Regions from separate parts of the Pseudomonas sp. L-22-4S-12 genome, predicted to be linked through region 3. Evidence: predicted binding sites of a transcription regulator. Region 3 holds the regulator's gene; each other region holds the start of a gene.

The links. The regulator FliA, encoded in region 3, starts transcription of late flagellar genes. The targets are predictions, from matches to a motif close to CTAAAGTTTNNNNNNNNNNNGCCGNTAA.
Positions count from the first base shown of each region.
Region 1: F3I16_RS11050 (methyl-accepting chemotaxis protein) is a predicted target of FliA. The motif match lies at 6,044-6,071, and genes of this name have one in related genera.
Region 2: F3I16_RS10370 (methyl-accepting chemotaxis protein) is a predicted target of FliA. The motif match lies at 5,932-5,959, and genes of this name have one in related genera.

Region 1 is NZ_WELL01000003.1:383,333-392,684, forward strand. It holds gene F3I16_RS11040 (multidrug efflux RND transporter permease subunit) at 1-2,862, opposite strand, end outside; gene F3I16_RS11045 (efflux RND transporter periplasmic adaptor subunit) at 2,886-4,040, opposite strand; gene F3I16_RS11050 (methyl-accepting chemotaxis protein) at 4,307-5,929, opposite strand; gene F3I16_RS11055 (DUF1513 domain-containing protein) at 6,228-7,322, opposite strand; gene F3I16_RS11060 (imelysin family protein) at 7,323-8,384, opposite strand; gene F3I16_RS11065 (di-heme oxidoredictase family protein) at 8,395-9,352, opposite strand, start outside.
Region 2 is NZ_WELL01000003.1:227,556-236,907, forward strand. It holds gene nadC (carboxylating nicotinate-nucleotide diphosphorylase) at 33-881, opposite strand; gene F3I16_RS10350 (DUF1631 domain-containing protein) at 1,192-3,510, shown strand; gene ampD (1,6-anhydro-N-acetylmuramyl-L-alanine amidase AmpD) at 3,639-4,199, shown strand; gene ampE (regulatory signaling modulator protein AmpE) at 4,200-5,030, shown strand; gene F3I16_RS10365 (ROK family protein) at 5,034-5,924, opposite strand; gene F3I16_RS10370 (methyl-accepting chemotaxis protein) at 6,098-8,128, shown strand; gene F3I16_RS10375 (TatD family hydrolase) at 8,330-9,112, opposite strand; gene F3I16_RS21015 (hypothetical protein) at 9,222-9,352, opposite strand, start outside.
Region 3 is NZ_WELL01000004.1:200,256-209,607, forward strand. It holds gene F3I16_RS12215 (chemotaxis protein CheA) at 1-2,163, opposite strand, end outside; gene F3I16_RS12220 (protein phosphatase CheZ) at 2,193-2,981, opposite strand; gene F3I16_RS12225 (chemotaxis response regulator CheY) at 3,001-3,375, opposite strand; gene fliA (RNA polymerase sigma factor FliA) at 3,457-4,203, opposite strand; gene fleN (flagellar synthesis regulator FleN) at 4,200-5,033, opposite strand; gene flhF (flagellar biosynthesis protein FlhF) at 5,130-6,455, opposite strand; gene flhA (flagellar biosynthesis protein FlhA) at 6,468-8,591, opposite strand; gene flhB (flagellar biosynthesis protein FlhB) at 8,726-9,352, opposite strand, start outside.

The sequences.
Region 1 (9,352 bases), on a different contig from region 3:
CGCCGCGGTGGTCATCAGCACCGGGCGCAGGCGAATCGAGGCGGCTTCCTCGATCGCTTCGCGCACGCCCAGGCCCTTGTCGCGGCGCAGCTGGTTGGCGAACTCGACGATCAGGATGCCGTGCTTGCTGATCAGGCCAATCAGCGTCACCAGGCCCACCTGGGTGTAGATGTTCATGCTGGAGAAACCGAGGAAGATCGGCAGCAGGGCGCCGCAGATCGACAGCGGTACGGTCACCAGGATCACCAGCGGGTCGCGGAAGCTCTCGAACTGCGCGGCCAGCACCAGGAAGATGATCGCCAGGGCCAGGGCGAAGGTGACGAACAGCGCGCTGCCTTCCTGCACATACTGGCGCGAGGCGCCGGCATAGTCGAAGGCGTAGCCGCGCGGCGCTTCCTCGCGGGCGATCTGCGCGATGCTGTCCACCGCCTCGCCGGTGCTGACGATCGGCACGCCCTCGATGATCGCCGAGTTGAGCTGCTGGAACTGCTTGAGCTTGGTCGGTCGCGCGCGGTCGCTGACCTTGATCAGGGTGCCCAGCGGCACCATCTGCCCGCTCTCGCTCTTCACGTAGTAGCTGCTCAGCCAGCCCGGGTTGTCACGGTAGGCGCGCTCGACCTGGGCGATCACCTTGTAGCTGCGACCGTCGATGGTGAAGCGGTTGATCTCGCCTTCGCCGAGCAGGGTGGCCAGGGTCAGCCCCAGGTCCTGCATCGACACGCCCATCTGCGCGGCCTTCTCGCGGTCGATATCGACCACCACTTCCGGTTTGTCGAAGGCCAGGTCGACGTTGAGGAAGGCGAACTTGCCTGACTCCATGGCCCGCGCCTTGACCCGGTCGGCCACTTGCAGCAGCGACTCGTAGTCGTTCGGCGTGTTGATCACGAACTGGAACGGCAGGCCCTGGCCGGTGCCCGGCAGCGACGGCAGGTTGAAGCCGAAGATCTGCAGGCCGGGGATGGCGTTGAGTTTGGCCTGGACTTCCGGCAGCAGCTCCATCTGGGTGCGTTCGCGCTCGTCCCAGGGGGTCAGCAGGAAGCCGCCGATCCCCGCCTGCACGCCATCGAAGCCGTTGATCTGGAACGACGAGTAGTACTCGGGGAAGCTCTTGAAGATCTCCACGAACTCGTCGGTGTAGGCGTTCAGGTAGTTCAGGTTGGTCGGCTGCGGCGCGTTGGCGAAGAGGAACACGATGCCCTGGTCCTCTTCCGGCGCCAGCTCGCTGTGGCTGAACTTGAGCAGCACCGGGATCAGGCCGAGGACGATCAGGGCGAACACCAGCACCACCGGGCGGGTGTTGAGGGTGCCGTGCAGGGCGCGCTGGTAGCGCTGCTTGAGCTTGTCGAAGATCTGGTCGAGCCGGTGCGCCAGGCCCGAGGGGTTTTCCTCATGGCGCAGCAGCTTGGCGCACATCATCGGCGACAGGGTCAGGGCGACGATGCCGGAGATGATCACCGCGCCGGCCAGGGTCAGGGCGAACTCCTTGAACAGCGCCCCGGTGAGGCCTTCGAGGAAGCCGATCGGGGCATACACCGCCGCGAGGGTGATGGTCATCGAGACCACCGGCACGGCGATCTCCCGCGCCCCCTCGATGGCCGCGTCGAAGGGCGTTTTACCTTCCTCGATGTGGCGGTGGATGTTCTCCACCACGACGATGGCATCGTCCACCACCAGGCCGATGGCCAGGACCATGGCCAGCAGGGTCAGCAGATTGATCGAGTAGCCCATCAGCTGCATGAAGAACAGCACGCCGATCATCGACAGCGGAATGGTGATCACCGGGATCAGCACCGAGCGGAACGCGCCGAGGAACAGGAAGACCACGACGATGACGATCAGCACCGCCTCGATCAGGGTCTTCACCACCTCGTCGATGGAGGCCTGGATGAAGCGGGTGGCGTCGTAGGCGATGGAGACTTTCAGGTTCGGCGGCAGCTGCGCCTCCAGCTCCGGGAGAATGGCGCGCACGTGCTTGATCACGTCCAGCGGGTTGGCGCTGGGTGTGCCCTTGATGGCGATGTACACCGAGGGCGTGCCGTCGAACGAGCTGATCGAGTCGTAGTTGGCCGCGCCCATTTCCACCCGGGCCACGTCACGCACCAGCACGCGGGTGTCGCCGAGGGTCTTCAGCGGGATGGCGGCGAAGGCTTCCGGGGTCTTCAGGTCGGTGCTGGCATTGATGCTGGTGACCACGTACTGGCCCTTCACTTCGCCGGCGGCGGCGAGGAAGTTGTACTGGCGCACGGCCTCGCTGAACTCGCCGGCGGTGACGCCGTAGGCGGCCATCTTCACCGGGTCCAGCCACAGGCGCATGGCGAACACCTGGTTGCCGAGGATTTCCGCTTCGGCCATGCCCGGCAGGGTCGCCAGCTTGGGCTGGATGACCCGCGACAGGTAGTCGGTGATCTGCGGGTTGGACAGCTGCTCGCTGTAGAAGCTGACATACATCAGCGCGGTGGAGTCGGCCGCTTCCTTGGACAGCACCGGGTCTTCGGCATCCTGCGGCAGCTGGTTCTTCACCTCGCCGGCCTTGGCCAGCAGCTCGGTGAACAGGCGGTCGCTGTCGGCGCCGATGCGCGCGTAGATGGAAATCACCGAGAGGTTCTGCTGGCTCGACGAAGTCATGTAGTCGATGCCCTCGGCGCTGGCCAGGCTCTGCTGCAGCGGCTGGGTGATGTAGCCCTGGATGGTCTCGGCATTCGCCCCGGGGTAGGCGGTGGTCACCGTGATCAGGGCGTTTTCCATCTGCGGGTACTGGCGGATCACCAGCTTGCTGAAGGCCTGGAAGCCCAGCAGGATGATCAGCAGGCTGACCACGGTGGCCAGTACCGGGCGACGGATGAACGGATCTGTAAAAGCCATGTTGGTTTCCTTGGCGCCGAGCCTTACCGGGCGGCGCTGGCTGGGGTGGCCGTTTCGACCGCCTGGGCCTGGTCGTCGACGATGCTCACGTGGGCGCCGTTATCCAGCTTGAGCTGGCCGGCGGTGACCACCTGCTCGCCGGCCTTGAGGCCCTTGAGCACCACCACCTGGGCGTCGCGGCGCTCGCCGGTCTCGACGAAGCGGCGCTCGACCAGCAGCTGGGCCTGGCCCTTGTCGTCTTTTACGACGGCGCCCTGATCGTCCTGCTTCTCGCCGATCACGTACACCGAGTTGCCGTACAGGGTGTAGGTGATGGCGGTTTCCGGCACCACGATCACCGGCTTATCCCCAGGCAGGAGCACGTCCAGATTGGCGAACATGCCCGGCAGCAGCTTGCTCTCGGGGTTCGGCAGCATGGCGCGTACCTGCAGGTTGCGCGTGGTTTCTTCGACCTTGGGGTTGATCGCGGCGATTTCGCCCTCGAATACCTCACCCGGATAGGCGGCGACGTTCAGGCGTACGCGCTGACCGATGGCCAGCAGCGGCACGGTCTGCTCGGGCAGAAAGAAGTCGACGAACAGCTTGGACAGGTCCTGCAGGGTGGCCACCGGGTTGCCGGGGCTCAGGTAGTCGCCGGTATCCACCTGGCGGATGCCGATGGTGCCGGCGAAGGGCGCGAGGATGCGCTTCTTGTCCAGGCTGGCCTGCAGCTGGGCGACGCTGGCCTCGGCCTTGAGCAGTTCGGCATTCAGGCGGTCGAACTCGCTCTTGGAGATGGCCTGTTTGACCGCCAGATTCTTGCCGCGCTGGTACTCCACCTGGGCCAGGTTGCGTACGGCCAGGGCGGTGGCGAGGATCGCCTGTTCCACCTGGCTGTCCAGTTGCAGCAGGGGCTGGCCGAGGCTGACCTTCTCCCCGGACTGGAACAGCACCTGCTGCACGGTGCCCTCGACTTCGGCGGTCAGGTCGACGCCCTGGAATGCCTTGAGCGTGCCGATGGCCGGCAGGCGGCTCTGCCAGGGCTGCTCCTTGGCCGTGGCGGCGGACACGCTGATGGCCGGCTGCGGCGCGGCGAACATCTGCACTTCCTGGTAGATCGAATAGCCTTTGTAGGCGGCCAGGGCGAGCACCACGAGGATGACCGCGCCCAGCATGATAAACATGCGGCGGAGCAACATATTCCGGTTCCTTGGCAGGGCGAGAGTGGCCTGGGAATAGGCGAAGCAGGCACCTTAGTACCAGCTGACCATCAAGTCAAAAACATCCCGTTTGCAGGAAATTACCGCTGCCGATTGCCGCAACACTGTGTCGCGGCGATCGCCCGCCAGGCTCTGGCCCGGTACCTCCCAGTGCCGGCGCGCGGGCTCAGAGCCTGTCTAGGATCTGCTGCGCGTCGGCCCTGCGGGGTTAAAACAGGCTCTAGCGTGAGATCGCAACCAGGTTTTCAGGAGGCCAGGCTGCGGGTCACCGCGCCCAGCTCGCCGGAGAGCTGGTGCAGGTTCTGGCTGGCGGCCTGGGTGCGCTCGACGTTTTCCTGGTTGGAACTGGCGATGGCGGTGATTTCGGTGAGGTTGCGCGAGATGTCCTCGGCCACCGAGGTCTGTTCCTCGGCGGCGGTGGCGATCTGCCGGTTCATGTCGCGGATGGCCTCCACCGCGCCGGTGATGCGCTGCAGCATGGCGCCGGCCTCGGTGACCTGGGTCACGCCTTCCTCACTGCGGCTCTGCCCGCTCTCGATGGCGCGCACGGCATTCAGGGCGCCGGTCTGCACCGTGTCGATGATCTGGTTGATCTCGGCGGTGGATTCGGCGGTGCGCTGGGCCAGGGTGCGCACCTCGTCGGCCACCACGGCGAAGCCGCGGCCCTGTTCGCCAGCGCGGGCGGCCTCGATGGCGGCGTTGAGGGCCAGCAGGTTGGTCTGCTCGGCGATGCCGCGGATCACCTCCAGCACCTTGCCGATGCGCCCGCTGTCGGCTTCCAGGCGGCGGATCACCTCGGCGGTGTTGGCGATCTCGCCGCGCATGCCGGTGATGGTCTGGATGGTCGCGTCCATCACCTGGCCGCCCTGGCGCGCCGAGCTGTCGGCATCGTCGGCGGCATGCGCGGCCTCGGCGGCGTGGCGGGCCACTTCCAGGGCGGTGGCGGACATCTCGTGCATGGCGGTGGCGACCTGGTCGGTGCGCTCGAACTGCTCGTTGATGCCCAGGGTCATGCGCGAGGCGATGTTGTTCAGCTCGCCGCTGGCGTTGTCCAGGTTGCTGCTGCTCTGCTGCAGGCTCTGGGTGGTGCTGGCGAGGAAGTCGCGCAGGGTATTGGCGGCGATGGCCAGCATGCCCAGTTCGTCGGCGCGGGTGGTTTCCACGCGCTGGCCGAAGTTGCCGTGGCTGAGTTGGTCGACGTGGGTGATCAGGTGGCGGATCGGGATGATCAGGTTGCGGTTGACCAGCCACAGGCTGAACAGGGCGATGAGCCCGCTGGCGGCCAGCAGCAATAGGGTGCCGATTTGGATGGTGCGGTCGGCCGCGGCGTTGATCTGCTGGGCCTGCTGCAGGCTGTGTTCGCGCAGCTGCTTGACCAGGGCGCTCATTTGCTCGCTGGCCGCGCGGTCGATGCCCTTGACCGCGGCATCGCCGGCGCCAGCATCGCCAGCGGCGGCGATGAAGGCGTCGCGGCCCTTGCGGTAGTTGGCGCCGAGGCTCTGGTGTTCGCTGCGCAGGCGCTCGACCTGGGCCTGCAGGGCCGGATCATCGGCGGCCACCTGGATCAGCTGCCCCAGAGTGTCCTGCACCTTGCGTTCCTGGGCCTCGAACTGGCCCCAGTACTTGTCCAGATTGGCGCTGTCGCGGCCGCGCAGCAGGACGTTCTTCCATTCCTGCACCTGGATCTTGAACTCGACGTTGGCCGCGTCGATCAGGCGGGTGGCTTCCACCGGGCCGTCGAGCAGGCCGCGGTAGGCCTGAATGCCGCCGGAGAGGAAGCTGAAGCAGGCCAGGGCGGTGATCAGGATCAGCACCAGGCTGCCGCCGAGCAGGGCGAGAATCTGCGCGCGCAGGGATTTTTGCAACATGGGGGCTAGGCCTCTCTTCCGGGTTCTGGGTGCGGCAAGGCGCGCCCTGGGGCGCGTGCCGGCGGCCCGGCCGGCTGCCGCCTGGAGGCGGGCCGGTCAAGCCGCGGTGAGTATAGATCGGTCGGCCGGCGCCGACCTTGAGCCTGGCATGCGGCGCAGAGCCCGTTCACGATTTTCTGAATTAGAGCCAGACAAGGCAAAAATGGCCGAGGAAGCGGAGTTTACGAGCTGTAAATGAGCATTCCGAGGGCGTTTTTAACGCGGTCTGGCCGACAGTCAGGGGATCGTGAGCGGGCTCTCAGGCCAGGCGCAGGTGGTTGTCCCACAACCCGGCCGGCAGCTGCAGCGGGTGGGCGGCGATCGGCGTGGTGCGGCAGTCGTACAGGCGGCAGCGGCCCTGGCCGGAGGTGACGACGAAACCCTCGCTCACCGCGCCGACCCCGGCGCAATCCGGCAGCGGGGCGTCGAGCAGCAGTTCGCTGCTGTCCAGGTTCCAGATGAAGAAGCGGTTGCCGCGTGGCGCGGTCAGGGCCAGCAGGCGCAGCTTGTCGTGGATGGCCAGGCTGGCGGTGTACTGGTGCATCGCCGCGCGCTGCGCCTCGCCCAGGGGGAAGGCCTGGAAGGGCTGGCCGGGGCGCTTGATCGCCAGCAGCGGCGCGGCGTCCAGCGGGTCGCCTTCGTACTGCTGGCCGGAGACGATGGTGCCGTCGCTGGCCACGGCCAGGTGGCGCACGCTGTTCATCTGCTGCGGCAGCTGCTCCTTGCTGAGCAGCGTGCCGTCGCGCTGCATCAGTACCAGGCTGGGTTCCATGGCCTGCAGGTTCATCATCACCCGGCTGTCGGCCTCGGTGCGGATGCCGCCGTTGGCCACCACCAGGCTTTCCCCACCGGGCAGCCAGAGCAGCTGGTGCGGGCCGATGCCGTGGGTGGAGTGCTCGCCGATGCGCTGCAGCCGGTCGGCCTGCAGGCGATAGACGCCGAGCACGCCGCGGCCGGGCTGCGCGGTGTCGTTCTCGGTGCTGTAGAACAGCTCGCCGTCCTGATGGAACAGGCCGTGGCCGTAGAAGTGGCGTTCGTGCGCGGCGGCCAGGGTCTGCAGCAGGCGGCCGTCGCGGGTATCGATCAGGTAGCTCTCGCGGCTCGGCCGGCGGCCGACGAACACGGCCAGCGGCAGGCTGGGGTGCGGCACCACGTCGTGGCAGCGTTCGGCGACCGGCGTGGCGAAGGCCTGGCTGCCGTCCAGGCGGTAACCGACGGCATAGTGCTGGCCGTCGCCGTCGTCGCGGGCCGACAGCAGCAGGGGTTGCCGGGCGTGGCTGGCCAGCTTCCAGCCGCCGAGGGAGGCGGCGGCGAGGGCGGCGCCAGCGAGGCCGAGGAAGGCTCTGCGCTTCATTCAGTCACCATCGTGGGCGTTGAAGCCCAGCTGGATGCCGAGGGCCTTGGCCAGCTCGCCTTCGTGCAGGCGGTGCAGCTGGTCGAGGCTGTCGTAGAAGGCGTTCAGCTGCTGGCGGCCGGCGTCGTCGGCGAGCAGTTCGCCGAGCGGGCGCTGCAGCGCGGCCAGCAGCTGGCGGGTGCTGGCGTACTGGGCGTCCAGGCGCTTGGCCAGGTCGGCCTGCTCGCTGCCGAGCAGGGCCTTGATGCCGTCGTTGTTGGCGCCGAGCCAGACGCGTTCGGCGCTGGCCAGGCTGGCGGCGAGGCTGGCCAGGCTGGCGTTGCTGCGCCAGAACTCGGCCTGGTAGGGCTGCGCCAAGCCCTTGCTCTGCCGGCCGAGGGCAGTGCCGAGCTTCTTCTTCAGGCCGTCGAGGGCGCTGACCTGGGCGCGCAGCAGCTCGCCGACGGCTTCCGTGGCCTCCGCGTAGCGGGCATTGGGGAAGGTCTTGAGCTGAGCGGCCATGCCGTCCTGGGCCTGCCACTGGCCGAGCACCCTGGCGCTGAGCTGGGTCTGGTGTTCGCCGATGGCGATCAGCAGCGGGCAGTAGCGGGCTTTCTGCGCGGCCTGGTCGAGGTCGATGGTGCCATCGAACAGCGCGTACTCGTAGGCGGTGAGCCCCTGGACCACCACGCTGGCCTGGTCCAGGTCGGCCTGGGTCAGTTGCGGCTTGCTCTTCAGCAGGCTCTCGACCTGGCGCTGCACCAGGTTCTTCTTGTCCGGCCAGAACTGCACCTGCCAGGCCTGGTTGCCTTCGGCCAGCGGGCCGACCAGCAGCGGCTGCAGGGCGGCCCAGCTGGCGATGCTGCTGTGCAGCGCCTGGCGCGTTGCGGCGAGATCCTGGCTGCCGGCGCAGAAGGCCTTGGCGCTGGCGGCCAGTTGCTGGTTGCTCTTGTCCCAGCTGGCATAGGCCGGCAGCAGCACGCCGTCGGTCAGCGCCATGCTGGCCTGCTGCCTGGGGTCTTGCGGGCTGCAGGCAGCCAGGGCGAGGCCGAGCAGGGCGACAGCGAGGGGCGTGCGGATCATGCCATTCTCCTTAGAGGGAATTGAGGAAGGCCAGCAACGCGCTGCGCTGCTCGGCGTCGAAATCGAGGACCCGGTTCTTCGCCGCCTGCGCCTCGCCGCCGTGCCAGAGGATGGCCTCCAGCAGGTTGCGCGCGCGGCCGTCGTGGAGGAACTGGGTGTGGCCGTTGACCGCCTGGGTCAGGCCGATGCCCCATAGCGGTGCGGTGCGCCACTGGCGACCGTTGGCCTGGAACTCGTCGCGGCCGTCGGCCAGGCCCGCGCCCATGTCGTGCAGCAGCAGGTCGCTGTAGGGGCGAATGGTCTGGTTGGCCAGCTCGGGTTCGGCGGCCTCGGCGGCGGTGGTGAAACTGGGGGTATGACACAGCTGGCAGCCGGCCTGGTGGAACAGCTGCTTGCCGCGGCGCACCGCCAGGCTGTCGACGTCGCGACGGGCCGGGACGCCGAGGTTGCGGGTGTAGAACAGCACGCTGGCCATGATGCTGGCGCTGACTTCCGGCACTCCGCCGTCGGGTGTGGCGCGGCACTCCTCTTGGGCCGGGCTGCAGTTGTCCTGGCCGATCAGGCTGCTGGTCAGGCCCATGTCGTTGGCGAAGGCGTCGGCATTCTGCTGGTTGAGGCCGGGCTGGCCGGCCTTCCAGCCGAAGCGGCCGAGCACGCTGCGCTGCTGGGCCCGGTCCCAGACCCGGTTGGGCACGCCGCGGATGCCGTCGCCGTTGCCATCATCGGGGTCGGCGCCTGCCAGGATGGCCGCCTCGGGGATGGCTTCGAGCAGGCCGAGGCCGATCATCGGCGGGGCGATGCGCGCGGAGAAGCGGGTGTCCGGATGCAGTTCGCCATAGGCGAGCCGATCGATCTCCAGGACCGGCTGGCGCAGCTCGACCCGGCTGTCGTCGGCGAAGGTCTCCAGGCGCGTTTCGTAGCGCACCCGCACGCGGCCTTCCGGGGCCTGCCCTGGAATGCTCATGTCC
Region 2 (9,352 bases), on a different contig from region 3:
CCAATTGGCGGGCTTTTTTGTGGGCGGTGCTTTTACAGGCTCAGTCGCATCGACAGGTCGATGGCCTTGATGTCCTTGGTCAGGCTGCCGATGGAGATGTAGTCGACGCCGGTTTCGGCGATGGTGCGCAGGGTGCTTTCGTTGATGCCGCCGGAGGCTTCCAGCTTGGCGCGGCCGGCGGTTATTGCTACGGCCTTGCGCATATCGTCCAGGCTCAGTTCATCCAGCATGATGATGTCGGCCCCGGCATCCAGGGCTTGCTGCAGCTCCGCCAGGCTTTCCACTTCGACCTCCACCGGCTTGCCGGGGGCGATCTGCTGGGCGCTGGCGATGGCCTGGGCAATGCCGCCGCAGGCGGCGATGTGGTTCTCCTTGATCAGGAAGGCGTCGTACAGGCCGATGCGGTGGTTGTGGCAGCCGCCGCAGGTGACTGCATACTTCTGAGCCAGGCGCAGGCCGGGCAGGGTCTTGCGGGTGTCGAGCAGTTTGACGGCGGTGCCGCGGACCATGTCGGCGAAGTGCTGGCTGCGGGTGGCGACGGCGGACAGGCTCTGCAGGAAGTTCAGGGCGCTGCGTTCGCCGCTGAGCAGGGCGCGTGCCGGGCCTTCCAGATGGAACAGCACCTGATTGGCGCTGGCGCGTTCGCCGTCGGCGACCTGCCAGAGCACGCTCACGCGCGAATCCAGCTGGCGGAACACTTCATCGACCCAGGCGGTGCCGGCGATCACCGCGTTCTCGCGGGTAATGATGGTGGCGCGGGCCTGGCGTTCGGCGGGAATGAGCTGAGCGGTAATGTCGCCACTGCCGATGTCTTCGTGCAGGGCGCAACGGACATTGGCCTGGATCTCGGCGCCGAGTTCGGCAAGGGTAAGGTTGGGCATGGCTGCCTCCGCTGTCGGATGGCGCGATTATAGAGATAGCCGACGGCTGGTGCAGGTAGGTGGCGGGGAATCTGTGCTGTTTCTGCTGGACCTATAAGGTGTGGCACTCGACAGTTGCCGACCATTCGTAGCTTTGTCTTGTGCGGGCTGTGACCTGGGTCATGTCTGGAACGGGAGAGAATTGGTCATTCTGCATCCCTCCTTACATAATGATATTTGTCATAATTTTTGACGCCGTGTATTTGGCGTGAAAGTGACGCCCGTTGATTGTTTGCAGGCCGCCCGATCTGGCTCCTGCGGGAGATTCGTAATGCAGACCGACGCGAAAGTGGTGCACCTGAACAGGGTCGCCCCTGAGCATTCGCCAACTTCGCAGGCAGGAAGGCTTCCCGTGGCCCTGATCCAGGTGCGCGACAAGGCTGCGCAGCAGCTCAAGCAGGCGCTGCAGGCGCTGTTCGACAATGCCGACGACACACTCTTCGACATGGCTGACCGGGCGGCGAGCAATGCCGAGCAGAATGCCTTCTTCGAAGCGATGCGCGATTTGCGCCTCAAGCGCAAGACGATCGAGCGGAGCTTCCTGCAGAAGGTCTTCGAGAGCTTCGCGGTCGCCAGTCAGTACCAGGTCGGTCAGGCCCCGCAGTTGGGTGGCGTGTCCTTCGAGAGCCTGTCGCTGGTACAGGACGATGTGCTGGAGGAGGCGGTTGCCCTGGATGCCATGGTGGCGCGGGTGATCAGTCGCGACGGGGTGGCGCTGGGCCACCTGACCACCCGTTGCAATGCCATCGTCAGCCAGAAGCTCGATGACAAGAGCAATCCGCTAGGGCCGCGCGTGCTCTGCGAGCAGTTCATGGCCGCCTGTGCCGGGCTCGGGGTGGAGATTCGCGTCAAGCTGATCGTGCTCAAGCTCTTCGAAAAGTATGTGCTGGCCGATCTCGACCAGCTGTATGCCGCGGCCAACCAGCAACTGGTCGAGGCCGGCGTGCTGCCGGAGCTGAAGTCCGCACTGCCGGCCCGACGCAATGCGCCGGGGCGCGAGGCGCCGGGCAATCGGGTCGCCCGTGAGACGGCTGCGGCGAGTGACGGCGGCGCAGCTTTCGCCGATGAGGGCGTGCAGGAGGTCTTCGGCGCGCTGCAGGAGCTGCTTTCCCACGTGCGCGGGACTGCGGCCGTGCCGCGGCGCGCGGTGCCCGCCGATGCGCTGCCGATTTCCAGCAACGATCTGATGCGCCTGCTCTCGCATATGCAGCAGCGCCTGCCGGCCGATGGGGCGCCGGCCGCCGATGACTTCGACCTGCGCAACCAGCTGGAGCTGTTGCTGACCCGCGCCAGCGCCAAAAGCGGCAAGGCGCGCGTGGTCGGCGAGGTCGATGAGGATGTGATCAACCTGGTGTCCATGCTGTTCGAGTTCATCCTGGACGACCGCACCCTGCCGGATTCGCTCAAGGCGCTGATCGGCCGCCTGCAGATCCCCATGCTCAAGGTCGCGGTGCTGGACAAGACCTTCTTCAGCCGCGGCAGCCACCCGGCCCGGCGCCTGCTCAACGAAATCGCCTCGGCGGCACTGGGCTGGAGCACCCAGGACGATGCCCGGCGCGACAGTCTGTTCCAGCGCATCGAGCAGGTGGTCCAGCGTCTGCTCAATGACTTCACCGACGATCCGAGCATTTTCGCCGACCTGCTCGCCGAGTTCCTCGCCTTCACCGGCGATGAGCGGCGCCGCAGCGAGCTGCTCGAACAGCGCACCCGCGATGCCGAGGAGGGCCGGGCCAAGGCCGAGCTGGCGCGCCAGCAGGTCGAGCAGGCGCTGAATGCCCGCCTGCTGGGCAAGACCCTGCCCGAGGTGGTGGTGCTCCTGCTGCAGCAAGGCTGGAGCAAGGTGCTGCAGCTGAGCTGCCTGAAGCACGGGGCCGAGTCTGCCGAGTGGCAGGCGGCGCTGGCGGTGATGGATGACCTGGTCTGGAGCGTCGAGCCGCACGAGGAGCCGGAAGACCGCCAGCGTCTGCTGGAGCTGGTGCCGAACCTGCTCAAGGCCCTGCGCGAGGGGCTGGCGGGTGCGGCGATCGATCCGTTCGTCACCAGCGAGTTCTTCAGCCAGCTGGAGTCCGTGCATGTGCAGGCCTTCCAGCGCTTCGCACGCGCGCCTGTCGAGCCCGAAGCGCTTGCCGCGCCTTTGGGCAACGAAGCTGGGGATGAGTTGCCGGACGATCTCGACGCACTCCTCGAGGTGCCGGCTGCGGAGCCTGAGCCGGCGGTGCCGGCCATGGTCGAGGTGGTCGAGGAGATCGTCCTGCTGGCCCCGGGCGAGCTACGTGAGCGCGAGCCCGAGATCAGTCTGCCCGATGACGACGAGACCCTGCTGCAGGTCGATAGCCTGCGCGTCGGCAGCTGGGTGGAGATCATGGAAGACGAGGAGCACAAGCTGCGCTGCAAGCTGGCGGCCATCATCAAGCCGACCGGCAAATACATCTTCGTCAACCGCACCGGCATGAAGGTGCTGGAGAAGACGCGCATGGGCCTGGCCGTGGAGTTCCGCCGCGCGGCGATCCGCATGCTGGACGATGCCCTGCTGTTCGACCGAGCCCTGGAGTCGGTGATCGGCAACCTGCGCAAGCTCAAGGGCGCCTGACCTTCCGCTTGGCCTGAAAACGCCCGGTTCGTGCCGGGCGTTTTCGTTTGTGTACCCCGGAAGATCCGCCCAGCTCTGAGGCGCGGCCGGCTATCTGCTACAGTGGCGGGACTGTTCAAGGAGCCCCTATGCAGTTGGACCCCGTCAGCGGCTGGTGCGCCGGTGTGCAGCACTGCCCCTCGCCGAATTGCAATGCGCGCCCGCTGGGGGAGGTTTCCCTGCTGGTGCTCCACAACATCAGCCTGCCGCCCGGGCAGTTCGGTACCGGCAAGGTGCAGCAGTTCTTCCGGAACTGCCTGCCGCTTGATGAGCATGCCTACTACGCCGGCATCGCCCATCTGCAGGTGTCCGCGCATTTCCTGATCGAGCGTGACGGCGGCGTCACCCAGTTTGTCTCCTGCAACGAGCGGGCCTGGCATGCCGGGGTCTCCAGCTTCGAGGGGCGCGAGGGCTGCAATGATTTTTCCCTGGGCATCGAGCTGGAGGGCACCGATGACATGCCGTTCAGCGAGGCTCAGTATGCGGCGCTGATCGGCCTGGCCCGCCAGTTGCTGCAGGCCTACCCGGCGCTCAGCGTGGCGCGGATCTGCGGGCACAGCGATATCGCCCCGGGCCGCAAGACCGACCCGGGCCCGTATTTCGACTGGCCACGCCTGCGCGCGGCCCTGCTGGATCAAGGAGAGCGGTAGATGAACTTTCTGGTGCTGCTGCTGGTGCTCTGGGTGGAGAAGTTTTCTGCCGGGCGCCGGCGTATCCAGCGCGATGGCCCGTGGTTGCGCCAGCTGGCCCGGGCCGAGGCGCGGCCGGACGCGTCGCCATGGCTGCAGCTGGCGCTGCTGGTGCTGCTGCCGGTGCTGCTACTCGGTGTGCTGCTGCTGGTGCTGGAACCGCTGGCCTATGGCTGGCTGGCCTTGCCGGTGCATCTGCTGGTGGTGATCTACAGCCTGGGGCGTGGCGATGTGCTGGCGGCGCTGGGGCCGTTTCGCGATGCCTGGCGGCGTGGCGATGACCAGGCGGCGCTGCATGTGGCCGAGCGCGACCTCGGCCTCGAAGCCGATGGCGAGGCCGAGCTGTTGTTGCGTGTGCAGGGCTATGAATTGTGGCAGGCCTATCAGGCCTTCTTCGCGGTGATCTTCTGGTACGCGCTGCTCGGCCCGCTGGTGCCACTGGCCTATCGCCTGCTGGCGCTGGCCGCCGAACATGCCGCCACGGCGCCGCTGGCCGAGCGGGCCGCGCAGCTGCGCCATGGCCTGGACTGGCTACCGGTGCGGGTGCTGGCGGCCAGCTTCGCCCTGGTCGGCAACTTCGCCGCGGTCAGCCGTGCGGTGCTGCATGACCTGCTCGGCTGGGACATTCCGGCGGCGCAGTTGCTGGTCAATGCCGGGCGTGCCGCCAGCGAGCTGCCCGAACCGCAGGTGGGCGAGCCCGGAGTCAGCAGCCTGGACGAGCTGTGGCAGCTGCTGGTGCGGGCGGCCGTGCTCTGGTATGCCGCCTTTGCCGTGTGGATTCTTCTGCTCTGAGCGCTACGGCCACAGCCAGGCGGCGCCGCGCACCCCGCTGGAGTCGCCGTGGCGGGCCGGCAGCAGACGGGTGTTGACCTGGTCGGAGAACACGTGGCGCACCAGTAGCGGCGGCACCCGCTCATACAGCGCGGCGATATTCGACAGGCCGCCGCCCAGCACTATCGCGTGCGGGTCGAGCAGGTTGATCACCGTGGCCAGACCGCGCGCCAGCTGCTCGCAGTAGCGCTGCAGCGCCTGTTGGGCGGCCGGTTCGCCGGCCTGGGCGGCGGCGGCCAGCTGCGCGGCATTCAGCCCCAGGCCGCTGCGCGCGGCCCAGCCGGGGCCGCTGAGGAAGGTCTCGATGCAGTCGTCCAGGCCGCAGTAGCAGCGCCGCGCCGGGCCATCGGCCGGGCTGCGCCAGGGCAGGGCGTTGTGCCCCCATTCGCCGGCGATGGCATTCGGCCCGCCGAGCAGGCGCCCGTGGATCACGATGCCGCCACCGACCCCGGTGCCGAGGATCACCCCGAATACGCTGTCGGCCCCTGCGCCGGCGCCGTCGCTGGCTTCCGACAGGGTGAAGCAGTCGGCGTCGTTGGCCAGGCGCACCGGGCGCTGCAGCAGGTCTTCCAGGTCGCCTTGCAGGTCCTGGCCGATCAGGCACACCGAGTTGGCGTTCTTGATCCGCCCGTGATCGGGCGAGCGGGTGCCGGGAATGCCGATGCCCACGCTGCCGCTGGCGCCCAGTTGCTGCTCGGCCTCGCGCACCAGGCGCACGATGGTCTGCAGGCTGGCCTGGTAGTCGCCCTGGGGTGTCGGCAGGCGCCGCCGCAGCCGTTCGTCGGAGCCCTGCAGGGCGATGATTTCCGTCTTGGTGCCACCCAGGTCAATGCCGAAGCGGAGAGGTGTGCGCATTCTTAACCTTAAGTTACAGAGGTTGGGGTCGATATCCGGTATACAGCTTGAGAAGGTGCGAGTGCTTGCCTGAGCATGGCGCCGAGATAAACCCGTGACACCCCTATTTTGCCGTTCCAGCGCCGGTCTGCTCCCGACCGGCATACAACAATAATGGCAACAGGAGACGTTTAGTGAATAGCGTGTTGTATCCCGCCATTGCGCTGATGAACCGCCTGAGCTTCGGCATGAAGTTCAGCCTGATCAGTGTGCTTTTCTTCCTGCCCATGCTGATCACCAATTTCTATCTGGTGCGCGACTCCTATCACGAGTTCGTCGATACCCGGTCGGAACTGCAAAGCCTCGAGCTGCTCAAGCAGAGCCTGAAGATGCGCCAGGAACTGGAGCGCCTCAACGACCTGCTGGAGATCAATGCCGTGCTCGGGCAGTCCGGCGAGTCGGAGAAGCTGGTCGCGCAGATCGGCGCACTGGAAACCAGCATCAACACCACCCTGGGGCAGTTGCAGCCGAGCAGCAGCGACGCGCAGAAGATCGAGGAATTCAACACCCAGCGCGACGCCATCAAGGCCTCCCTCGATGCGGTCAAGCAGGAGTCGTCGCAGCGCAGTAAGGCCGGCCTGGTGGTCAAGGCGCTGGACAATGCCGAGGTGTTCATCAAGTTCGTCGCCAGCCAGTCCGGTCTCAGCCAGGACGGCGAACTGACGGTGCGGCAGATGACCGAGCTGCTGACCACGGTCACCCCGCCGGTGACCAAGGCCCTGAGCAAGGGCCGTGCCCTGGGCTCCTACTCCCTGGGCCAGGGCATCCTCGGCTCCTCCGACAGCACCAAGCTCGACGAGCTGCTGCTGGAGCTGGAGAAGCTGCACGCCGAATACGGCTTCAAGATCCAGAACGCCCTGCAGGGCAACGCCCTGGCGCAGAAGCAGCTGAGCGCGCTGGCCGAAGCCAGCCGCAACAGCCTGACCGAGGGCGGCAGCCTGCTGGAAGAGCAGATCCTCATGGCCGATACCCTGGACGCGCCGTGGCAGGGCTTCTTCGACCAGATGAGCGCCGGCATCGACAAGACCTATGTGCTCGACGAGGCGGTGCTGGGCTTCCTCGATGAGGAGCTGAGCGAGCGCCTGGCCGCCAAGCGTGTGCAGATGATCCTGCTGGTGGTGGCGCTGGTGCTGGTGTTCCTGCTGATCGGCTACCTCTATGGCGGCTTCTACGTATCCACCCGCACCACCCTGAAAGGCTTTGGCCAGACCCTGGGCCAGGTCGCCGCCGGCGACATGACGGTCAGGGTCAGCGTCAAGAGCCAGGACGAGCTGGGCGAGCTGGGCCAGGTGTTCAACGGCACCGTGGCGAAGATCCGCGACCTGATCGAGCTGGTCGGCCAGACCGTGACCGAAGTCGAACGCCAGGCCGATCGCGTCGAACTGGTTTCCGGCGAGAGCAGCCAGGCGGTCAGCGCCCAGCGCGGGCAGATCGAGCAGGTGGCCACGGCGATGAACCAGATGTCCGCCACCGCCCAGGAAGTGGCGCGCAGCGCCGCCGCCGCGGTGGGCAGCGCGCAGAGCGTCAACCAGGAAACCGTCAGCGGTCGTGGCATGGTCGAGTTCCAGGTCGGCAGCATCCAGCTGCTGGCCAGCGAGATCGAGAAGTCGGTCGGCGTGATCAACCAGCTGGCCGCCGACAGCGCCTCGATCAGCCAGGTGCTGGAAGTGATCAAGGGCATCGCCGGGCAGACCAACCTGCTGGCGCTCAACGCGGCCATCGAGGCGGCGCGTGCCGGCGAGCAGGGCCGCGGCTTCGCCGTGGTGGCCGACGAGGTGCGCAACCTGGCCAAACGCACCCACCAGTCCACCGAAGAGATCGAGCAGATGATCGGCCGCCTGCAGAGCGGGGTCGGCGCCACGGTGACCGCCATGAACGGCAGTCACCAGATGGTCGAAAGCACCGTCAGCCAGTCGGCCAACGTGCAGCAGGCGCTGGAGAACATCCTCGGCGCGGTGGGCATGATCGTCGACCAGAACCAGCAGATCGCCGCTGCCGCCGAGCAGCAGACCGCGGTCGCCCACGATATCGACATGAACATCGTCGAGATCAACCAGGCCGGCGAGCGTACAGCCGAAGGCGCGGTGCAGACCGAACAGGCCAGCCGCCAGCTGTCCGACCAGGTTGGTCGCCTCAAGGAGCTGATCAGCGCGTTCCGCGTCTGAGAACCTGTCTACGATCTCTTGATCGTCGGCCATGCTGCGTTGAAATTGGACTCGGACTGCTCATTTACGGCTTGTAAACTCCGCGTCCTCGCCCAATTTCGCCTTGCCTGGCTCTAGCTCAAAAGATCGTAAACAGGCTCTGAGCCTGATGCAGGCGCACAAGGCCCGCCCTCCGGCGGGCCTTGTCGTTTCTGCCTGGCCTCAGTGCGGCCAGCCGAACAGTTCGGCGGCGTTGCGGCTGCTGGCGCTGGCCAGCTCGTCCGCCTCGATGCCGCGCAGTTCGGCCAGGGCCGCGCAGATGTCGGCGAGGAACTCCGGGCTGTTGCGCTGGTGGGCGTGCATGGCCGGCGCCATGTCCGGGGCGTCGGTTTCCAGGACGATGGCCTCCAGCGGCAGGCGGGCCACGACCTGGCGCAGGCGCAGGGCCTGCGGCCAGGTCGGCGCGCCGCCGAGGCCGAGCTTGAAGCCGAGCTTGAGGTACTCGCGGGCTTCCTCGTGGCTGCCGGCGAAGGCATGGATGATGCCGCCGCGCTTGAGCCTGCAGCGTTTCAGGGTGGCGATGGTGGCCGCATGGGCGCGGCGCACATGCAGCAGGGCCGGCAGCTCGAACTCGGCGGCCAGGCGCAGCTGGGCCTCGAACAGCGCCTGCTGGCGCTGGCGGTCGAGCTGCTCGAGGAAGTAGTCCAGGCCGAACTCGCCCACCGCGCAGAGCCGGGGGTGGCCGGCCAGGCGCTGCAGCCAGTGGCGCAGCGCGTCCAGGTGCTCGGGGCGGTGCTGCTCCAGATAGACCGGGTGCAGGCCGAAGGCGGCGTACAGGCCCGCATCGCCCTGCACCAGGTCCCACAGGCGCTGCCAGTTGGCCTGGTACACGCCGAGCACCACCAGTTTCTCCACGCCCAGGGCACGGCTGCGGGCGAGCAGGGCGCCGCGGTCGGCATCGAAGTCGGGGAAGTCGAGGTGGGTGTGGGTATCGATCAGCTGCATGGGCACAGCATCGGCGATTTGCCGCGAGCTCGCCAGTCCGGGTGCGCCGCCCAGAAACGGCGAAGGCCGGCAATTGCCGGCCTTCTTCGGTTGCCAACCCGGTGCGGGGTCAGCAGTTGCCTTTCTTGGCCTGCCCGGGCGGGCAGTGGTGCGGGCCGCCGCCACCGCCACCGCCGATGTCGATGCCGATACCCGGCAGTCGCAGGCTGCAGCCCGTCATCAGGATGGCCGCCATGGTCA
Region 3 (9,352 bases):
GAGGATCAGGGCGATGCGCCCGTCACCGGTAATGGTTGCGCCGGACATGCCCGGAGTGCCTTGCAGCATCTTGCCCAGCGGCTTGATCACGACTTCCTCCTGGCCCACCAGCTGGTCGACCACGAAGCCGATGCGCTGGCTGCCGACCGTGAGGATCACCACATGGCCTTCGCGCTGCTCTTCACAGCTCGCCCCGCGCACCAGCCAGCGCTTGAGGTAGAACAGCGGCAGCGCCTTGTCGCGCACTATCACCACTTCCTGACCATCGACCACATTGGTGCGCGACAGGTCGAGGTGGAAGATCTCGTTGACGTTGACCAGCGGGAAGGCGAATGCCTGGTTGCCCAGCATGACCATCAGGGTCGGCATGATCGCCAGGGTCAGCGGCACCTTGATGACGATCTTCGAGCCCTGGCCCTTGGCCGAGTGCACGTTGATGATGCCGTTGAGCTGGGAAATCTTGGTCTTCACCACGTCCATGCCGACACCGCGGCCGGACACGTCGGAAATCTCGGTCTTGGTCGAGAAGCCCGGGGCGAAGATCAGGTTGAAGCACTCGGTCTCGCTCAGGCGATCGGCCGCATCCTTGTCCATCAGGCCCTTTTCCACGGCCTTGGCGCGCAGGATTTCCGGGTCCATGCCTTTGCCGTCGTCGGAGATCGACAGCAGGATGTGGTCGCCTTCCTGCTCGGCCGACAGCACCACCCGACCACCGCGCGCCTTGCCCGCGGCCTCGCGCTCCTCCGGCATCTCGATGCCGTGGTCGACCGCGTTGCGCACCAGGTGCACCAGCGGATCGGCCAGGGCCTCGACCAGGTTCTTGTCGAGGTCGGTTTCTTCGCCGACCAGTTCCAGGTTGATCTCTTTCTTCAGCTGCCGGGCCAGATCGCGGACCAGGCGCGGGAAGCGCCCGAAGACCTTCTTGATAGGCTGCATGCGGGTCTTCATCACCGAGGTCTGCAGATCGGCGGTGACCACGTCGAGGTTGGACACGGCCTTGGCCATGGCCTCGTCGCCGCTGTTCAGGCCCAGGCGCACCAGGCGGTTACGCACCAGCACCAGTTCGCCGACCATGTTCATGATCTCGTCCAGGCGCGCGGTATCCACCCGCACCGTGGTCTCCGCCTCGCTGGCCACCGGGGCGGCCTTGTCCGCGACCGCGGCGGCCGGCGCAGGCGTGGCGGCCTTGACCGGCGCGGGCTTGGCAACCGGCTTGAGCGCCGGCTTGGCGGCAGCCGGCTTGGCCGCCACGGCAGCAGCCGGTGCCGCGGCAACGGCCGCTACGGCCGGCTGTACGGCGTTCTCGTCGAACTTGCCTTTGCCGTGCAACTGGTCCAGCAGCGCTTCGAACTCGTCATCGGTGATGTTGTCGCCTGCCGCAGCAGGCGCCGCCACGGCTGCGGTTGCTGCAGGCGCTTCCTCGGCCGCGACGAACTTGCCCTTGCCGTGCAGCTGGTCGAGCAGGGCCTCGAACTCGTCGTCGGTGATTTCGTCATTGCCGCCGGTTTTGCCAACCGCCGCGACCGGTGCGGGAGCCACAACGGCCGTTTCGCTGAACTTGCCCTTGCCGTGCAACTGGTCGAGCAGCGACTCGAACTCGTCATCGGTGATTTCATCCGAGCCCACCGCGGCAGGCGCCGGGCTCTCGCCCGCCGGCTCGCCAATGGCTTGCAGCAGCTGTTCGAACTCGCTGTCGGTGATGTCGCCGCCCGCCACCGGCGCCGGCTCGGGCGCCGCCTCGACGACGGCGACCTCGACCTGCTCGTCCGCACTCTCCGGCTCGGCCAGGCGGGCCAGCGCCGCCAGCAATTCGGGAGTAGCCGGGGTGACCTCGGCGCGCTCGCGCACCTGGCTGAACATTTCGTTGACGGCGTCGAGGGCCTGCAGCACAACGTCCATCAGCTCGGCGGTCACCCGCCGCTCACCCTTGCGCAGGATGTCGAAGACGTTTTCCGCAATGTGGCAGCATTCCACCAGCTCGTTCAGCTGGAGGAACCCGGCGCCCCCCTTGACGGTGTGAAACCCACGGAAAATCGCATTGAGCAGGTCCGTGTCATCCGGTCGGCTTTCCAGCTCGACCAGTTGTTCGGACAGCAGTTCAAGAATTTCGCCGGCCTCTACCAGGAAGTCCTGGAGGATTTCTTCATCGGCGTCGAAGCTCATCGGTGCGCTCCAAAGGCTCTGTTAGAGCCTTAAAATCCCAGGCTGGACAGCAGATCGTCGACATCGTCCTGACTGGACGCGACGTCTTCACGCTTATCGGCATGAATCTGCGGACCTTCACCCCGGGAAGGCTCTTTTTGTTGTTCTTGCTCGGCGCGCAGCACGTCATGGTCATGCTGGATGCCCGCAAAACGATCGACATGACTGGCCATCAGCACCAGCTTGAGCAGATTGCTCTCCACCTCGGTGACCAACTGGGTCACGCGCTTGATCACCTGGCCGGTCAGGTCCTGGTAATCCTGGGCCAGCATGATGTCGTTCAGGTGGCCGGAGAGTTTCTGGCTGTCGCGCTCGCTACGGGCGAGGAACAACTCGATACGCTTGGCCAACTCGCGGAAGGCGTCGGCCCCCAGCTCGCGGCGCATGAAGCGCCCCCAGTCGGCATTCAGGCTCTGCGCCTCGTCACCCAGGTCGTTGACCAGCGGTGCGCTCTGCTCGACCAGATCCATGGTGCGATTGGCCGCTTTCTCGGTCATCTGCACCACGTAGGACAGCCGCTCGGTGGCGTCGCTGATCTGCGAGACCTCCTGGGCGTGCGGATTGCGCGGATCGATCTGGAAGTTGACGATGGCGTTGTGCAGTTCGCGCGTCAGCCGGCCGACTTCCTGGTACAGCCCCCGGTCGCGGGTCTGGTTGAGTTCGTGGATCAGTTGCACCGCTTCGCCAAAACGACCTTTTTCCAGGCTGTCGACGAGTTGCGTTGCATGCAGCTTCAGGGTCGATTCAAGCTCGCCCAGAGAGGAGTCATCGTGTGCCATAGCGCCCTCGTGGCGAACATCAGCCGTTAACCCGTTCGAAGATCTTCTCGATCTTCTCCTTGAGCACCTGGGCCGTGAACGGCTTGACCACGTAGCCATTCACCCCGGCCTGTGCGGCCTCGATGATCTGGTCACGCTTGGCCTCGGCGGTCACCATCAGCACCGGCAGGGTTTTCAGGCGTTCGTCGGCGCGTACTGCGCGCAGCAGGTCGATGCCGGTCATGCCCGGCATGTTCCAGTCGGTCACCAGGAAGTCGAAGCTGCCGCTCTGCAGCATCGGCAGCGCGGTGACCCCGTCATCCGCTTCGGCGGTATTGGTGAAACCCAAATCACGCAAGAGGTTCTTGATGATCCGTCGCATCGTCGAAAAGTCGTCAACGATGAGGATTTTCATGTTCTTGTCCAAGTCGACCTCCGTACAGTCCTAAACGCCCTCGGCCCCCGGGGACGTCGCAATCGTGAAACCGGTTGCCCTTCAGCTCGCCCGCCACTCGCCCAGACGTGCGCGCAAACGCGCGGCGCACTGGCTGTGCAGCTGGCTGACACGGGACTCGCTGACTCCCAGGACCTCACCGATTTCCTTGAGATTCAGTTCTTCGTCGTAATACAGCGCTATAACCAGACGCTCGCGCTCCGGCAGGTTGGCGATGGCATCGGCCAGCGCCGCCTGGAAGCGTTCATCTTCCAGCTCATGCAAGGGTTCGGTCTGGGTGCTCCCGGTGTCTTCCTGCATGCCGCCATGTTCGCCGTCCTGCACCAGGTCGTCGAAACTGAACAGACGGCTGCCCAAAGTGTCGCCAAGGATGCCGTAGTAATCCTCGAGACTCAATTGGAGTTCGGCCGCAACCTCTTGATCTTTAGCGTCTCTGCCGGTTCTCGCCTCAATCTTTCGGATCGCGTCGCTGACCATGCGGGTATTGCGGTGCACCGAACGCGGCGCCCAATCGCCCTTGCGCACCTCGTCGAGCATGGCGCCACGGATGCGAATGCCGGCATAGGTTTCGAAACTGGCGCCCTTGCCGCCGTCATATTTCTTCGAGGCTTCGAGCAGGCCGATCATGCCGGCCTGGATCAGGTCATCCACCTGCACGCTGGCCGGCAGACGCGCCAGCAGGTGGTAGGCAATGCGCTTGACCAGAGGCGCATAGCGTTCGATCAATTGGTGCTGGGAATCCTGCGCCTGGGCCTTGCTGTACATACGGAGTCCACTGGCTGCTGTCATACCGCGGAACCCGCGACCGGCTGCTGCACCAGACGCTCGACGAAAAACTCCAGATGGCCGCGCGGGTTGGCCGGCAACGGCCAGGTGTCGACTTTCTGGGCGATCGCCTTGAACGCCAGTGCGCACTTCGAGCGCGGGAAAGCTTCATAGACCGCGCGCTGCTTCTGCACGGCTTTGCGCACCGACTCGTCGTACGGTACGGCGCCCACATACTGCAGGGCCACATCGAGGAAGCGGTCGGTGACCTTGGTCAGCTTAGCAAACAGGTTGCGGCCTTCCTGGGGGCTGTGGGCCATGTTGGCCAGCACGCGGAAACGGCTCATGCCGTAGTCGCGATTGAGCAGCTTGATCAGGGCGTAGGCGTCGGTGATCGAGGTCGGCTCGTCGCAGACCACCACGATGACTTCCTGGGCGGCGCGGACGAAGCTGACCACGCCATCGCCGATCCCCGCGGCGGTGTCGATCACCAGCACATCGAGGTTCTCGCTGATATCGCTGAACGCCTGGATCAGCCCGGCGTGCTGCATGGGGGTCAGCTGCACCATGCTCTGCGTGCCGGAGGCGGCCGGCACGATGCGGATGCCGCCCGGCCCCTGGATCAGCACGTCCTTGAGGTCACACTCGCCGGATATCACATCGGCCAGGGTGCGTTTGGCGGTCAGGCCGAGCAGCACGTCGACATTGGCCAGGCCCAGGTCGGCGTCCATCAGCATGACCCGACGGCCGAGGTCGGCCAGGGCCAGCGACAGATTCACCGACACGTTGGTCTTGCCGACGCCACCCTTGCCGCCGGTTACGGCGATCACCTGTACGGGATGCATACTACCCATGTTCTCTACACACCTTGTCTTGCCTGGACTGGGCCGGTCGGGCAACTCCACCGACCGCTCCTCAACACTAGAACGCCTTGCTCAGCACCGCTCGCCCTAACCCGCCCGGCGCGCCGGATTCTGGTACAGGCCGGCGAATACGTCCGCCATGGCTTCCTCGCTCGGATCTTCCGCGCTTTGCAGGCTGACCGCCCGGCTCACCAGTTGGTGGCTGCGCGGCAGTTGCAGATCGTCCGGAATCTTAGGCCCATCAGTCAGATAGGCTACCGGTAGATGCTGGCTGATAGCCAGCCCTAAAACCTCGCCGAGGCTGGTGGCTTCATCCAGCTTGCTCAGGATGCAACCCGCCAGACCGCAGCGCTTGTAGCTGTGGTACGCCGCCTTGAGCACCTGGCTCTGGCTGGTGGCGGCCAGCACCAGGTAATTCTTGGCATTCACGCCGCGCCCGGCGAGACTTTCCAGCTGCATGCGCAGGGCCGGGTCGTTGCCCGGCAGGCCGGCGGTGTCGATCAGCACCACGCGCTTGCGCGCCAGCGGCGCCAGGGCCTGGACCAGCGACTGGCCGGGGTCGACCTGGGTCACCGACACATCGAGGATGCGCCCGAGGGTCTTCAGCTGCTCCTGGGCACCGATGCGGAAGCTGTCCATGCTCACCAGGGCGATGCTCTGCGGGCCGTACTTGAGCACGTAGCGCGCGGCCAGCTTGGCCAGGGTGGTGGTCTTGCCCATGCCGGCCGGGCCGACCAGAGCGATCACCCCGCCCTCCTCCAGCGGCTCGACCTTCGGCGTGCGAATCGCGTGGGCCAGGTGCGCCAGCAGCATGCGCCAGGCTTGGCGCGGCTCGGCGACCTTGCCGACGCGCTCCAGCAGCGCCTTGGAAATCTCGGCGGACAGGCCCATGCGCTGCAGGCGGCGCCACAGGTTGGCCTGTTCCGGCTTGCGGGTCTGCATCTGGCCCCAGGCAATCGAGCCCAGCTGCACTTCGATCAGCTCGCGCAGGCCATTGAGTTCGAAGCGCATGGCATCGATGGCACCCTGGTCGGCGCCGGTCCGCTGCGGAGCCGCCGCCACTGGCGCCGGTGCCGGGCGCTGAGCCTTGACGGCAGTGGCCGGCAGCTCGGGGGCGATCAGCGACTCGTTGGCGAACAGCTGGCGGTCCTTGCGCTCGTCGGCCACGGCGCGGCTGGCCAGGTCGGCCTGGGCATTGGCGATCTTCGCCTGGGTCTTGCGCAGTTCGGCTTCCAGCGCCGGGTTGGGCTGGCGCGCCGGCTCGGCGGGCAGCTGATAGTCCAGCGCGGCAGTCAGCTCGACCCCGCCGGCCACCCGGCGATTGCCGATGATGGCGGCGTCGGCGCCCAGTTCGTCACGCACCAGTTTCATGGCGGTACGCATATCGGCGGCGAAGAAGCGTTTGACTTGCATGGCTTAGAACCCTCAGTTCTGGCCCACCGTCGCAACGATGGTGACCTGCTTGTTATCCGGTATTTCCTGGTAGGCCAGTACATGCATGCTCGGTACGGCGAGTCGCGCAAAGCGCGAGAGCATCGCCCGAACCGGGCCGGCCACCAGCAGGATCACCGGTTTGCCGAGCATTTCCTGGCGCTGCGCCGCATCCACCAGGGAGCGTTGCAGCTTTTCAGCCATTCCGGGTTCGAGGAGGATGCCGTCCTCGGAGCCCTGACCGGCCTTCTGCAGGCTATTCAGCAAAATCTGTTCCAACCTGGGCTCCAGAGTGATCACAGGCAGCTCCGGCTCTAGTCCCACAACGCTTTGCACGATTGCACGGGCCAGCGCGACGCGAACTGCGGCGACCATCGCGGCGGGATCTTGACTCTTTGGCGCCACGTTGGCGATGGCTTCGGCGATGGTGCGGATGTCGCGTACCGGCACCTGTTCCTGCAGCAGCGACTGCAGCACCTTGAGCAGGGTCGACAGCGACACCAGCCCCGGCACCAGCTCCTCGGCCAGCTTCGGCGAGCTCTTGGCCAGCAGCTGCATGAGCTGTTGCACTTCCTCGTGGCCGAGCAGCTCGTGGGCGTGCTTGTGCAGCACCTGGTTGAGGTGGGTGGCAACCACGGTGCTGGCGTCGACCACCGTGTAGCCGAGCGACTGTGCCTGGTCACGCTGGGTCGGATCGATCCACACCGCCTCCAGGCCGAACGCCGGATCCTTGGCGGCGATGCCGTTGAGCGGGCCGAACACCTGCCCCGGGTTGATCGCCAGCTCGCGCTCGGGATAGACCTCGGCCTCGGCCACGCTGACGCCCATCAGGGTCAGGCGGTAGGCGTTGGGCAGCAGATCGAGGTTGTCGCGGATATGCACCGAGGGCATGAGGAAGCCCATTTCCTGAGAGAGCTTCTTGCGCACCCCCTTGATCCGCGCCAGCAACTGCCCGCCCTGGGCCCGGTCGACCAGCGGAATCAGGCGGTAGCCGACCTCCAGGCCGACCATGTCCACCGGGGTCACGTCGTCCCAGCCCAGTTCCTTGACCTCCTGGGCCCTCTGCGCCGGCAGCAGCTCCTGCTGGCGCTGGACTTCCTTGACCTCCTCGTCCTTGACCTTGCGCTGCTTGTTGGCGATCCAGTACGCCGCGCCGGCAGCCACCAGGCCCAGGCTGATGAAGGAGAAATGCGGCATGCCCGGCACCAGGCCCATGGCGATCATGATCGCCGCGGCCACGGCCAGCGCGCGTGGCGAGGCGAACATCTGCCGGGTGACCTGGGCGCCCATGTCTTCCGAAGTCGACACCCGGGTCACCATGATCGCCGCGGCAGTGGACAGCAGCAGCGACGGAATCTGCGCCACCAGGCCGTCACCGATGGTCAGCAGGGTGTAGATGCGCCCGGCCTCGGCGAAGGGCAGGTCGTGCTGCAGCATGCCGATGGCGATGCCGCCGATCAGGTTGATGAACAGAATCAGCAGGCCGGCCACCGCGTCGCCACGGACGAACTTGCTGGCACCGTCCATCGAGCCGTAGAAGTCGGCTTCCTGGGCCACTTCGACCCGCCGCCGCTTGGCTTCCGGCTGGTCGATCAGGCCGGAGTTGAGGTCGGCGTCGATGGCCATCTGCTTGCCGGGCATGGCGTCCAGGGTGAAGCGCGCGCTGACTTCGGAAATCCGCCCGGCACCCTTGGTGACCACCACGAAGTTGATGATCATGAGGATGGCGAACACCACGATACCGACCACGTAGTTGCCGCCGATCACCACCTCGCCGAAGGCCTGGATCACCTTACCGGCGGCGTCGTGGCCGTCCTGGCCATGCAGCAGCACCACGCGGGTGGACGCCACGTTCAGCGCCAGGCGCAGCAGCGTCGCCGCCAGCAGGATGGTCGGGAACACGGCGAAATCCAGCGGGCGCAAGGCGTAGATCGCCACCAGCAGAACCACGATGGACAGGGCGATGCTGAAGGTGAACAGCACGTCGAGCAGGAACGCCGGAATCGGCAGCATGACCATGGCGAGCATGACCAGCAGCAGCAACGGGATGCCCAGGCTGCCATGGCGCAATCCCGAGAGATTAGTGCGTACGTCACCGATGATTTGTGCGCGATCCAGTGCCACGTGTGTTCCCCACCCATTCAATCTTTTGACGCAAAGCGCGTCCTGGCCGGGGTATCGCAAGAAGCGTTCCAGAACGGCCGCGACACGTGCTTCGCGCTCGGTTTTTCGCCTGCGGCTTGCCGCTGCCGCTATTCGTCGCGACGCAGGTCCGGCGGGATCGGCAGGTCCGGCAGCGGCCCGGGGCGCTTGCCCTTGCCGGCGCGGAACTGCTTGAGCTGGTAGACGTAGGCCAGCACCTGGGCCACAGCCAGGTACAGGCCGGCGGGGATCTCGTGGTCGATTTCGGTGGAGAAGTACACCGCCCGCGCCAGGGCCGGCGACTCCAGCAGGGTGACCTTGTGCTCCTGGGCGATCTCGCGAATCTTCAGCGCCAGGAAGTCGCCGCCCTTGGCCAGCAGCACCGGCGCATTGCCCTTGGCCGGGTCGTACTTGAGGGCCACGGCGAAGTGGGTCGGGTTGGTGATCACCACGTCGGCCTCCGGCACCGCCTGCATCATGCGCCGCTCGGCCATCTCGCGCTGCAACTGGCGGATCTTCGACTTGACCTCGGGCTTGCCCTCGCTGTCCTTGTACTCGTCGCGCACTTCCTGCTTGGTCATCATCAGCTTCTGCTTGGCGTCCCACAGCTGGAACGGCACGTCCACCGCGGCAATCAGGATCAGCCCGCTGGCCAGCCACAGAGCGCTCCAGCCGACGATCTGGGCGCCGTGCAGGATGGCCGAATCGATCGGCTCGTAGGCCAGGGCCAGCAGGTC